Regions from separate parts of the Robertmurraya sp. GLU-23 genome, predicted to be linked through region 4. Evidence: predicted binding sites of a transcription regulator. Region 4 holds the regulator's gene; each other region holds the start of a gene.
What was found. The regulator Rex, encoded in region 4, represses fermentation and respiration genes when NADH is low (regulators of the CRP and FNR family bind a similar motif). The targets are predictions, from matches to a motif close to TTGTGAAATATTTCACAA.

Region 1 (3,153 bases), on a different contig from region 4:
GTCATTGTCATTGCCCATCGCCTGTCTACTATCCACAATGCTGATCAAGTAATCGTATTAGATAAAGGGAGAATTGTACAAAAAGGAGAATATATACAGTTAGCAAACGATAAGAAAGGGATATTTCGTAGTTTCTTAAATAAACAGTTAGAGGCTAATTAACTATTAAATGAAGGTATAGAAAGGTCGATTGATCTCTCTATACTTTTTTTATTTTAGATGAATAATATACCTTTATTTATAATAATTATAATTTAGTATTGATTATAATATTAGATATGTTATAATTTATTCATAAGATAACTGAGGAGGAATAATATTATGGAATTACAAGCTCAATTAAATCAACAAATCGCAAACTGGAATGTTTTATATACGAAACTTCACCGTTTCCATTGGTACGTTAAGGGTCCTTTATTCTTTACCCTACACGCCAAGTTCGAGGAATTATATAACGAAGCAGGTTTAGTAGTTGATCAATTGGCAGAACGATTATTAGCCATCGGTGGACAACCAGTTGCTACCATGAAGCAATACTTAGAAACAGCTACTCTAATTGAGACAAATAATGAAACAAAAGCTAGCGAAATGGTTGCTGCCCTCGTTGCAGATTACAAACAAATCAAAGATGAACTTTCTTCATTAGCTAATCTAGCTGAAGAAAACCATGACATCATCACAAACGATATGGCAACAGGACTCATCGAATCACTTGATACACATATTTGGATGTTGACCGCTTACTTAGGAGAATAATATTAATAGAAGAGAAAGTCAGTGACAAATGTCGCTGACTTTCTTTTTTTCCAATAAGCTCAGCTGAATTAAATTATATTAATATATCGTTTTTATTGTAAGCGTTTTCAATAAATAGCGATTATTTTATAAACACTTTCTAAAAATCCTTGTAATTACAGTCTTTTTTTATCACTTCAAGGGTAAAATCATTGTTCATACTTTGTTCAATATTTCACAAACTATTATTGTTTTTATATGTTATATTTAATTCAAGAAAAACATTAGGGGTGATAAACATGATGGTATGCGAATGGAAGAACTTTTCTACAGACACTGAGACTTATACAATAGAAGTTTTTGAGGAAGTTATTGGAGATGAATTCGAGTCAATGATGTTTAAAGAAAATGAAAGCCTTCCAGCATTCATTTGGACAGTTAACTACGTAGTCATCGTAAAGAGCTGTTCTAAATATATTTCAGATATTTCTTTCGAGAAGATCCCTAGAAATCCAGTTTGCGCGTAACGTCCATTTAGGCGTTTACCTATACATCTTGCAATACTTCAAGTTAATTTTTTTTACTACCGAATGTGAAGTGTTTCACAAACTAAATTGTTTAAACGGAGGTCTTTAACATGGCAGTTGAAGAAAAAGTACTAACTGAAAATCAAGAAGTAGCCAAAATGATTGATGAGTTAGTGGCAAAAGGTCAAAAAGCGTTGAAAGAATTCCAAGGTTTCACACAAGAAATGATTGATGACATTGTAAAAGAAATGGCTCTTGCTGGACTTGACCAACATATGCCTCTAGCGAAACTAGCGGTAGAAGAAACAGGCCGTGGAGTTTTTGAAGATAAAATGATCAAAAACATATTTGCAACAGAATATGTTTACAACAATATTAAGAATAACAAAACCGTTGGAATTATCGATGACAACCAATATGAAGGTGTTTATACAATCGCTGATCCAGTTGGAGTGGTTGCTGGGGTAACACCTGTAACCAACCCAACATCAACTACAATGTTCAAATCATTAATTGCTATCAAAACAAGAAACCCAATCATCTTTGCTTTCCACCCATCTGCACAAAAATGTAGCAGTGAAGCAGCACGTGTCGTACGTGATGCAGCAGTTAAAGCGGGTGCTCCTGAAAACTGTATCCAGTGGGTTGAAAAGCCATCTGTTCAAGCTACTCAAGCATTAATGAAGCATCCTGGAATCTCACTTATTTTAGCAACTGGTGGACCTGGAATGGTTAAATCAGCTTATAGCTCTGGTAAGCCTGCTCTAGGTGTTGGTGCTGGTAACGTTCCTTGTTATATCGAAAAGTCAGCAAAAATTAAGCGTGCAGTAAACGACTTAATCTTATCTAAAACATTCGATAATGGTATGATTTGTGCATCTGAACAAGCGGTTATTATCGATAAAGAAATCTACAATGAAGTGAAGAAAGAACTAATTTCTAATAAGTGTTACTTCCTAAACGATGCAGAAAAGAAAAAGGTTGAGGCATTGGTTATTAATGAAAATACATGTGCTGTTAACCCAACTATCGTAGGGATGCCTGCTGCTAAAATTGCAAAGCTTGCTGGAGTAGAAGTGCCTGAAGATACAAAGATTCTTATTGCTGAACTTAAGACAGTTGGACCTGAATCTCCACTTTCTCGTGAAAAACTAAGCCCAGTTCTTGCTTGCTTCAAGGTAAACAGCTTAGAAGAAGGATTAACACGTGCTGAAGAAATGCTTGAATTCGGTGGACTTGGTCACTCAGCTGTTCTTCACTCAACAAATGAAGAAGTAATGAAGGAATTTGGACTTCGTATGAAGGCTGGTCGTATCATCGTTAATGCTCCTTCTTCTCAAGGTGCAATTGGCGACATCTATAACGCATTTATGCCTTCATTAACACTTGGTTGCGGTACATTCGGTGGTAACTCTGTATCTCAAAACGTAGGAGCTATCCATCTTGTAAATATTAAAAAGTTAGCGAAGAGGAATAATAATATGCAATGGTTTAAGGTTCCACCTAAAATCTATTTCGAAAAGAATTCTACTCAATACCTAGCTAAGATGCCTAATATTTCAAGAGCATTTATCGTTACTGACCCTGGAATGGTAAAACTAGGATATGTTGACACCGTGACTCGTTACCTTCGTCAACGTCCAAGTCTAGTTCATGTTGAAGTATTTTCAGCAGTTGAGCCAGATCCATCTATCGACACAGTTATGGCTGGTGCAGAAGCTATGGCAGCATTCCAACCAGATGTCATTATTGCACTTGGTGGTGGTTCTGCAATGGATGCTGCAAAAGGTATGTGGTTATTCTACGAACACCCAGATGCAGACTTCTTTGGATTAAAACAAAAATTCTTAGATATTCGTAAGCGTGTTGTTAAGTATCCTAAGTTAGGTGA
Region 2 (3,153 bases), on a different contig from region 4:
GTTGCAAGCACTTCGCCAGTAGCAGGATTATAGGTTTCGAATGTTTTTTGAGTTTGACTCTCGACGAATTCTCCATTAATAAAGAGCTTCTTTTTACCTGATAGGAACTTCTCTACTTTTTCATGCAATTGAACAGTTAATTGACTCATTGTTTCCCTCCCGCTATTAAATGGTTAAGTAGTTTCCAAACTATGACAACGCTTACATGGTTAATACTATCATTTTATAAAACTACTTTTCAATCATAAATATAGTGAATATTCCGATAGTATTTGACAGGATTTTTCGACAAAAATAAAATAATCGCCCTAATATAGGCGATTATGATTAATCAATATTACAATATTCTATCGGACAGTTCTCACAATCTATTTCTTTTTTTAAATAATTTAGGTCATGAACAGTAATTATTTTTTTGCTAATAGAAATGGTATGGTTCTTCCTCAATTCAGTCAGCATTCTACTAACGCTTTCTCTTGCTGTACCACAGAAATTTGCTAGATCTTGATTGGTTAATGGAACCGATATTTCAATTCCATTTTCTCTTAAAACCCCATAACTGTTACATAATCTGATAATGGTAGAATAGAGTGCGCCTTTTTTTCCATTTAACACTAAATCACGAAACTTAGTAATGGTTTTTCTTATATGATCATTCATCCATCTTAGGAATTCAAATGCCAACTCGCTATTTTTAAAAAATGCTTGTTCAAGAGCAGCAATATTTATGGCTGCTGCTTCACCATTTTCTATGACTTTGGCATTAAATATATACCTTGGATCTACAGTAAATAAGGTTAATTCTCCTACAATATCATTATGCTTACAAAGTCTTAAACTCAGTTCGTTTCCTTCGGCGTTCATTTTTGATATTTGAACCTTACCTGATAAGATAATATACATTTCTCTGGCTTCTTGTCCTTCTTTAAATAGAAAGCTTCCTTTTTTTATAGGTACAATTCGTTCAGCCGATTTTAATAATTCGCCAAGTTCGTAGGACAATTCTTCCTTATATTTTTGCTTCACCATTCGTATCCTCCTTTAAGCGCTGGCCATATAGTTTATTTAAAAGAATGTTATGTATCTGGTCAATATAGTTTACTTCACAAAAAGTTAACGTTTTGTGACAGAAATCACGGTTAATTTAAAAATTTCTTTATAAGTGTGATATTTGTAACAGGAGAGAAAGGGAGGTTTTTAATATTCCTATATTGAAAACCCTAGTTTTCAATATTTTAATGATGAAATAAGAATTATGTAACCGCTTCATAAAGAGTCACGAAGCGTTCATTAGTTTTTCTATTAACAAAAGCAAAAATGAGGGGTAAAATGACAGTGAATATTGTGACGTTTTTCACATTTTGAAAAGAGAAAGGATCCTGAACATGTATAATGAGCTTACACCCATTGAGGAAGCGGCATTAAACGCTAGGAAAAAAAGAGATACGTGGATGTCTTCTAAACTACATTACTTTATTAAGGCGATGCTTGCTGGGGTCTATATTGGTTTTGGAATCATGGTATCTTATAAAACGGGGGAATTTTTCTTTGATGCCGGGTCTCCGTCTGCCATGATGCTGGTAGCTATTTTCTTTGGGACTGCACTCGTAATGATTATTTACGGTGGGGCGGAGTTGTTTACAAGTAACACAATGACAATGACCATCGGAACGTTAAAAAAGGAAACTACCTGGTATGAGACGTTCCAAGTCTGGGTGGCTTGTTACTTTGGTAATTTAGCTGGTACATTGTTTTTTTCTGTTCTGATCATGCTATCAGGTTTATTTTTATCACCAGACAAATCGGAACTTTTGATGGACGTTGCAAGTTATAAGATGCACGGACATACATTAGAAATCTTTTTTCGTGCGATTCTTTGTAATTGGCTTGTATGTTTAGCCATTTGGTTACCAATGCATGTAAAAGGTGACGTAGCAAAACTCCTTTTAACCCTCTTACTTGTATTTGGTTTTGTTATCTCTGGCTATGAACACAGCATTGCAAATATGGCGCTATTTGGTATTGCACTAATGGTTCCACATCCAGAAACGATTACCATTTGGTCAGCAATCCATAACATCATACCTGTAACCCTTGGAAATTTAATTGGAGGAAGTATTTTTGTCGGAGCTTTCTATGTGTATTTAAATAAAAAGCCTGTTGTTAAAGAAAAGAAAGTAATAGAAAATGAGGTTTCTTTTTCCGTTTCAGAGAAAAGAGTAGCGAAAATGTAAGAATTTAATGGTATGCAATCACTCCTTGATACAGCTCAAGGAGTTTTTTTGATGATGAAAAAAATGATTTAGTGAAAACGCCCATACAGGACAACTTTTGCACACATATACTGCCGATAGATGTCATGGGAGGTGGAAGTAATGAGCGCAGAAGCTGGATTCGGCTACGGCGGTGGATTTGCTTTGATCGTCGTTTTATTCATCCTATTGATTATTGTGGGAGCAGCATACGTAGGATGGGGATATTAATTAGTAATTGATAATTAAAGGGGTTGAATGCTATGGGCTATAACTACGGATATGGTTATGGTGGATGTGGCACTGGATACGGAGGATTCGTGTTAATCGTCGTATTATTTATCTTATTAATCATTGTAGGAGCTTCTTGGTTATAAGAAGATAGAAACAACCTGCTTGAAGGGGCAGGTTGTTTGTTTTTGGATACACAGGAAAAAATACTTTTAAAATATAATAATTTGTACATACTAAATAAAAAGAACGAAAGAATCTCTAGAATGGGGGCAATTGCTATGTTCTTTAACAGAAAAGCTCAAGAAGAAAAACCAGAAGATATTTTAATGGATATTGAAGTGTATACATGTGCTGATAACGATTGTATTGGTTGGATGAGAAAAGAGTTTGCAAGCTCCGATTTAAAATGTCCATTGTGCGGACATGACACAACAATGGAAGTTAGAGAGCTCCCCAAAATCAATTAGGGATTAGAAGCAAGGCGTAGCCTTGCTTCTTTAGTGTGTATCCGAATTAAAGTAATGGTCATTAAATGCTTGTTCAGCAGCAGTTTCAGAAGCAAAAAGGGCATCATCATCTTCAATTACATGAAAGGTCTCATTTAAAAATAAGGCTACTGCATCAGGATTATGAGGATGTTGTACGATTTCAGCAGCTCTTATATTAG
Region 3 (3,153 bases), on a different contig from region 4:
GAGAATGTCGAAATAATTTCAGAAAACATCCCGAAAGCAGGGAGGATAACGATATATACTTCAGGGTGTCCCCATAACCAGAACAAGTTAGCCCAAAGCATGTCAGATCCACCAGCAGCTACTGTAAAGAAATGTGTACCGTACAAGCGGTCAAATGTCATTAACGCAAGTGCAACCGTAAAAATCGGGAATGCGGCTACGATAATAACCGAAGTGATAAGCGTTGTCCATGTGAACATAGGCATTCTCATTAATGTCATGCCTTTTGTACGCATTTTTAAAATCGTTACGATAAAGTTAATACCAGTCATCAAAGTTCCTAGACCAGCAATTTGCAATGAAATAGCATAGTAGTTATTCCCGATTCCTGGGCTGAATTCTTTACCTGCAAGAGGGAAGTAAGATGTCCATCCTGCATCTGGAGCACCACCCACAACGAATGCGATATTAAACAGCATCGCACCGCTGAAAAATAACCAGAAACTTAATGCATTCAGCTGAGGGAACGCGACGTCTCTCGCTCCTATTTGAAGCGGAATAACAACGTTCATTAAACCGATTAAGAATGGCATAGCCATAAATAAAATCATGATAACACCATGAGCTGTAAATACTTCATTATAATGCTGTGCGTCTAGAAAGCCCATTTCTGGACGAGATGTCTGAGCTTTCATCATTAGTCCATCCATACCGCCACGGAAGAACATAAGTACAGCAGCAACGATATACATGATTCCAATACGTTTATGGTCTACGGTAGTGATCCATTCACGCCATAGCCAGTTCCATTTTTTAAGATACGTAATACCACCAATAATTCCTAGAGAAGTTAATAAAATAGCAATCTGTGAACCTAGGATAATTGGATCTCCCGTAATCAGAATTTCATCCCACTTAATGCCCACTATGGTCACCTCCATGGTCTTCTTCGTTATTTTCTACATCAGTAGTATCTTTTTCTTCTTCCTGGTCAAAAATCTTTCCTTGGTACCCATGGTAACGATAGTCTTCAGGATCTGTCACAAGTTCAGAATCGTGTTCCGCATGGTTGATCCAAGCTAAGTGGGTGTTGGAATAAGTTAAACGACCAAGATGTGTTGGTTTCAGCAGTTCCATGTACTTTTCTTCTGTAAGCTCAGGAGCTGTTTCTTTTACTTCTTTTACCCATGCATCATACTCATCAACGGTTTGAGAGAGTACTTCAAATTCCATTTGAGCGTATCCACGTCCGTTGAAGTTTGTGTTTCTACCCATATATGAACCAGGATTGTCAGCAACTAAATAAAGTTCTGTTTCCATTTTATTCATTGAGTATTTTTGTCCACCTAAAGCTGGGACCCAGAAAGATTGCATCGTTCCTGCCGATGTTAATTTAAACAATACAGGAGTATCTTCTGGAATGTTCACGTAGTTAATTGTTTCAATTCCTTCTTCTGGATAAGAGAATATCCATTTCCAGTCTGCAGACGTGACGTGAATAACGATTGGTTCTTTCTCCTCGTACCCTGCAGGAACATCTTCTAAGTCATACAATGTTGTAACTGTAGGAATCGTTAAAGCGATAACGATCAAAATAGGAATTGCTGTCCAGACGATTTCTAATACGGTACTACCGTGTTCTTCTGGAGGCTCATAACCCATGTTTTCTGGCTTTTCTCTATATTTCCAAACAATATAGCCAAATAAGCCAAATACAACAACTACCACTAAAAGCATCCACATTAAAGACCAATTAATTAGCTCCATGATACTTCTAGCTACTGGCCCTTGAGGCTGAAATACAACCATTTCACAACCGCTCAAAAATAATAATGGTACGGCTGTTACAAGGGATAGAAATAGCATTTTCAACTTCAATTGTTTCATCTCCTTCTTATATGAAATCAGGTTTGTGTTTTGTTTCACAAGGAAAATTAGAGTTTACCACAAAAAGATATTTTTGTATAACAAAATGTTCGTTTTTTCACAATGATCATTTTGTTAGTATTTCTTAAGGTAAAATTCTATCTACTTCCTAATTACCACTATGTAGATGATAATAACATGTTAAGTGAGATTAATATGTGACAAAAATAGTAAGGAAAATAATGTTAGGGTGAAAAAGTGGGGGTAAATGTTGATATATCAAGGTTTTTTTAATATATCTTTAGCTGTTGGAAATTTCGACAATTTTGTGACATGGTGTCACAAAACATTCATATTTAGAGGAAAACGATTACATAGGATAAGTTTAAAATGGTTATGAGAACAAAACAAAAATCAGGCTCATAAAGCCTGATTTATTGATACGACATCACAAATAGTTCCTGATTTTTTTTCCACTCAGCATATAAAACCTGGTCATACGTATGAAAGTTTTGTTTCGAAAGTTCGTTTTTTAGCCACTGTTCATTTAGTCCTGCTTCTTGGAGATTCCCATACAGCACTTCGCCATCAAGTATTAATGTTGTAGGAATAGAAGCTTGCTCTGATTGAATGTTCAAATCTTCTAAAGTGGGTGGTCTATTCTGGGATTTCGGTAGTACACTAACAATTCCATTTGTCTCAAGGATTGCATATTGAACTTCCTGCAGAGAAAAATACCCTTGTTGACGAACTAAACTTTGCAATTGATTTATGTCAAGTTTAGCCTTTTTTAACGTTTCATATTTTATTATTCCATTCCGAATAACGATATTTGGTTCACCTTCAAGCGCTTTTCGAGTTTTTTTAAATTTCTGAGTGATTATCTCGACTCCAAAAATTAAACCACCCCAGACCGTAGTGCTGAATACGATTTCCAACCAGCTTGTTTCATGGTCATAAATGGCGTTTCCAATTAATTCACCAAGGATTAGAGCTGAAATAAAATCAAACGGTGTAATTTGTGAGAGTTGAGTTTTACCAAGCGTTTTAGCTAATAGAAATAGCACGATAAAACCGAGAAACAGTTCCGATCCAACAGTTAAATAATGTGTCATAATCATAACATATTAACTCCTATTCACACAGTAGGTAATTACTAATGCTCGTCATCAAGAAAAGGAAGGTTAACGTAATAATACATGGCTCCCATGAGGATACTACCTCCAATAAGATTGCCAATGGTCACGGGAACGAGATTATGAATAACTCCTGAAAAGGAGATCGTTCCAGGATGATTCAGAACAAGAG
Region 4 (3,153 bases):
TTGTGATTGTCCTGCAGCTGTTACGTAATGAGATGGTAAACGCAAATGCAGTAAGAAACGGAGCCAGCTTAGGTCGGTCGATCCTCTGGGCCATTATAGGTGTCTTTCTTGCTCTATTTGCCCAAGCCTTTGCTGCGAATATTGAACGCCTGATTGGTATTGAGGTAGGATCTGATAATACGCAGCAGATTTTACGCATCATTGAGTCTTTTCCTATTATGATAGTAGTTAGCTCCGTTATCGGTCCTATATTAGAAGAAATTGTCTTTCGTAAGATCATTTTTGGAGCTTTTTATAAGCGATTTAACTTTTTTATATCAGCCTTGCTTAGCTCAGTCATTTTTTCTTTTGCCCATATGGAGCCCGAGCACACCCTACTTTATTCCGCGATGGGATTCACCTTTGCGTATTTGTATGTTAAAACCAATCGGATTCTCGTTCCGATTGTTGCTCACGTATCGATGAATACATTCGTTGTTCTTGTGCAATCCGTATATAGGGAAGACATAGAAAAATTAATCAAACAAGCAGAACAAATGCAAAGCTTTATTGGAGGATTCTTCTTATGAGACAGTCACCTTTATTCTCAGGAATTATATACATCGTCTTAGGTGCTCTGTTCACAGTGTTTGCCATTCAGGACTTACAGCAAAATGGAGAGTGGGGGTTTTTTACCTATCTTCTAGTCTTGCTAGCAACATTTGATATTGGTTCAGGCATTCGGATGATTCTTTTACATTTTAAAATTAAAGAAATGAAGAAACAGCAAAAGAAATAGCCGCTCCACTAAGGGGCGGCTTGTTGTTTATTCCTCTACCATTTCTTCATCCACTGAAGAATAGTGCTTTAAAAAGTACACCAGTGACTGTAACTCAATAGCCAGATCAATATGGTGAACCCTGATGGATGATGGAACCGTTAATCGGGCCGGTGTAAAGTTTAAAATCCCTCTCACCGTTCCTTGAACCATTCGATCGGTAATGGATTGTGCAACTGTTGCTGGAACCGTTAATATCGCAACTTGAATATCTTCTCTTTCAATAACCTCTTCTAGATCATCCATATGATAGACGGGCACTTCTCCAATTTTTGTGCCTACCTTCTCTTCTACTACGTCAAATGCAACAGCAATTTTTGTATTATTATTTTTCAAGAAATTATAATTTAAAAATGCTGTCCCTAAATTCCCGACCCCAATTAACGCAACCTTCGTTAACTCATCTTGGTCGAGTGTTTTACGGAAAAAGGATAATAAATAGTTTACATTGTAACCATATCCCTTTTTACCTAATGCTCCAAAGTATGAAAAATCTCTTCGAATCGTTGCAGAATCGACCTTCACCGCCTCACTTAGTTCAGCTGATGAAACTCGTTGTTTTCCTGATGAGTGTAAACTATTTAAAAAGCGATAATACAATGGTAGCCTTTTCGCCGTTGCTTGTGGGATTTTCATTGATTCATTACTCATCGTTCTTCCCCTACCTTCTATCTTTAACTAATATAGTCTCTCTTCCCTTTTGAAGTCACCGTTTTTACCACCCGTTTTTTCAACAAGGTATGTTTTCCCGATTACCATTCCTTTATCTATGGCTTTACACATATCATAAACCGTAAGCGCACAAACAGAAGCGGCTGTTAACGCTTCCATTTCTACACCTGTATTTCCTTTTGTCTTTACACTAGCAGAAATATGTAGAGTATGGCAATGGTTATCTGATTCCCAATCAAAAGAAATATCGACACCGGTAAGTGGAATAGGATGGCACATTGGAATAATATCCCATGTTTTTTTACTAGCCATAACGGCAGCAACCTGTGCAACTGCTAGCACATCACCTTTTTTCATTTGGTTATGTGTAATACGATCATATATCTCTTGATTGACTGTGATACTAGAATGGGCAATAGCCGTCCGTACGGTTTCGGGCTTATCACTCACATCTACCATTTTCGCTCTGCCTTCTTTATTAAAATGAGTGAACTCTGACATCTATTATACACCTCTTTCAAAATCATACACTATTTTCCTTGTTCTGTGTGAAAACATTGTAACATAGTTCACAACTCATATCATTGCTCATCCGTATTGAATGCGATACACTAACCGTAGAAGTATAGAGGTGAAATCAATGATACTACTACAAGTGAACCAGCTTTCCAAGTCTTATGGAGCTGACCTTATTTTATCGAATATAAAACTAGAAGTTCAAACAAGAGACCGTATTGCCTTAGTAGGCAGAAATGGGGCCGGAAAATCTACTTTACTCAAGATTATTGCCGGTCACCTTTCCTATGAATCAGGTGATTTAATCAAGCCCAAACATGTAACGATCGGGTATTTGGCTCAGAATACAGGTCTTGTCTCCGGATTATCCATTTGGGAAGAAATGCTTACCGTTTTTGAACAGGTTATGAACCAAGAGAAAGAGCTTCGTAAGCTCGAGGAAAAAATGGCTGATCCTAACGTGTTTGAAAATGCTGCATTGTACGAGCGAACAATAAAAGAATATGACCATCTCCAAAACGAATTTAAGGAGAATGGAGGGTATCAGTACGAATCTGATATACGTTCTGTCCTACATGGCTTAAACTTTCACTCTTTCGATTACACTACGAAAATTGATAGCTTAAGTGGTGGCCAGAAAACTCGTTTAGCTTTAGCGAAGCTGCTATTAACGAAGCCTGATATTCTTATTTTGGACGAACCGACCAACCATCTAGATATTGATACGTTGTCTTGGCTAGAGCAATACCTGACTGGCTACACAGGTGCGATCTTAATCGTATCCCATGATCGCTACTTTTTAGATAAAGTGGTCAATCAAGTGTACGAAATCTCTAGGAACCAAATCAGCAAATTCTCAGGAAACTACAGTTCTTATCTTGATCAAAAAGCCGAAAACTACGAGCGTGATCTTAAGCAATACGAAAAACAACAAGATGAAATAACCAAGCTACAGGACTTTATTCAAAAGAATCTTGCTCGTGCATCAACCACCAAGCGGGCCCAGAGTAGAAGGAAGAAGCTTGAGAGAATGCAAGTCATGGACAAACCTCTTGGAGATGAAAAGTCCGCCTCCTTCGGTTTTGATATTGAAAAGCAAAGTGGCAATGAAGTGTTAAATGTCCACTCCCTAGCAGTTGGCTATCATG

Region 1: adhE (bifunctional acetaldehyde-CoA/alcohol dehydrogenase) is a predicted target of Rex. The motif match lies at 1,326-1,343, and genes of this name have one in related genera.
Region 2: ACVBAX_RS17250 (formate/nitrite transporter family protein) is a predicted target of Rex. The motif match lies at 1,343-1,360, and genes of this name have one in related genera.
Region 3: qoxA (cytochrome aa3 quinol oxidase subunit II) is a predicted target of Rex. The motif match lies at 1,890-1,907, and genes of this name have one in related genera.

The regions. Positions count from the first base shown of each region.
Region 1 covers NZ_JBRKCV010000020.1:45,492-48,644, forward strand. Annotated here, with positions in the region: gene ACVBAX_RS22055 (ABC transporter ATP-binding protein) at 1-162, shown strand, start outside; gene ACVBAX_RS22060 (Dps family protein) at 322-756, shown strand; gene ACVBAX_RS22065 (hypothetical protein) at 1,035-1,262, shown strand; gene adhE (bifunctional acetaldehyde-CoA/alcohol dehydrogenase) at 1,373-3,153, shown strand, end outside.
Region 2 covers NZ_JBRKCV010000012.1:6,117-9,269, forward strand. Annotated here, with positions in the region: gene ACVBAX_RS17240 (aldehyde dehydrogenase family protein) at 1-149, opposite strand, end outside; gene ACVBAX_RS17245 (Crp/Fnr family transcriptional regulator) at 328-1,029, opposite strand; gene ACVBAX_RS17250 (formate/nitrite transporter family protein) at 1,386-2,234, shown strand; gene ACVBAX_RS17255 (YjcZ family sporulation protein) at 2,376-2,483, shown strand; gene ACVBAX_RS17260 (YjcZ family sporulation protein) at 2,516-2,629, shown strand; gene ACVBAX_RS17265 (cold-inducible protein YdjO-related protein) at 2,666-2,953, shown strand; gene ACVBAX_RS17270 (transcriptional regulator SplA domain-containing protein) at 2,984-3,153, opposite strand, start outside.
Region 3 covers NZ_JBRKCV010000001.1:757,456-760,608, forward strand. Annotated here, with positions in the region: gene qoxB (cytochrome aa3 quinol oxidase subunit I) at 1-905, opposite strand, end outside; gene qoxA (cytochrome aa3 quinol oxidase subunit II) at 895-1,866, opposite strand; gene ACVBAX_RS03905 (DUF421 domain-containing protein) at 2,280-2,960, opposite strand; gene ACVBAX_RS03910 (formate/nitrite transporter family protein) at 3,002-3,153, opposite strand, start outside.
Region 4 covers NZ_JBRKCV010000018.1:91,316-94,468, forward strand. Annotated here, with positions in the region: gene ACVBAX_RS21250 (CPBP family intramembrane glutamic endopeptidase) at 1-569, shown strand, start outside; gene ACVBAX_RS21255 (YdiK family protein) at 566-778, shown strand; gene ACVBAX_RS21260 (redox-sensing transcriptional repressor Rex) at 806-1,468, opposite strand; gene moaC (cyclic pyranopterin monophosphate synthase MoaC) at 1,496-1,990, opposite strand; gene ACVBAX_RS21270 (ABC-F family ATP-binding cassette domain-containing protein) at 2,130-3,153, shown strand, end outside.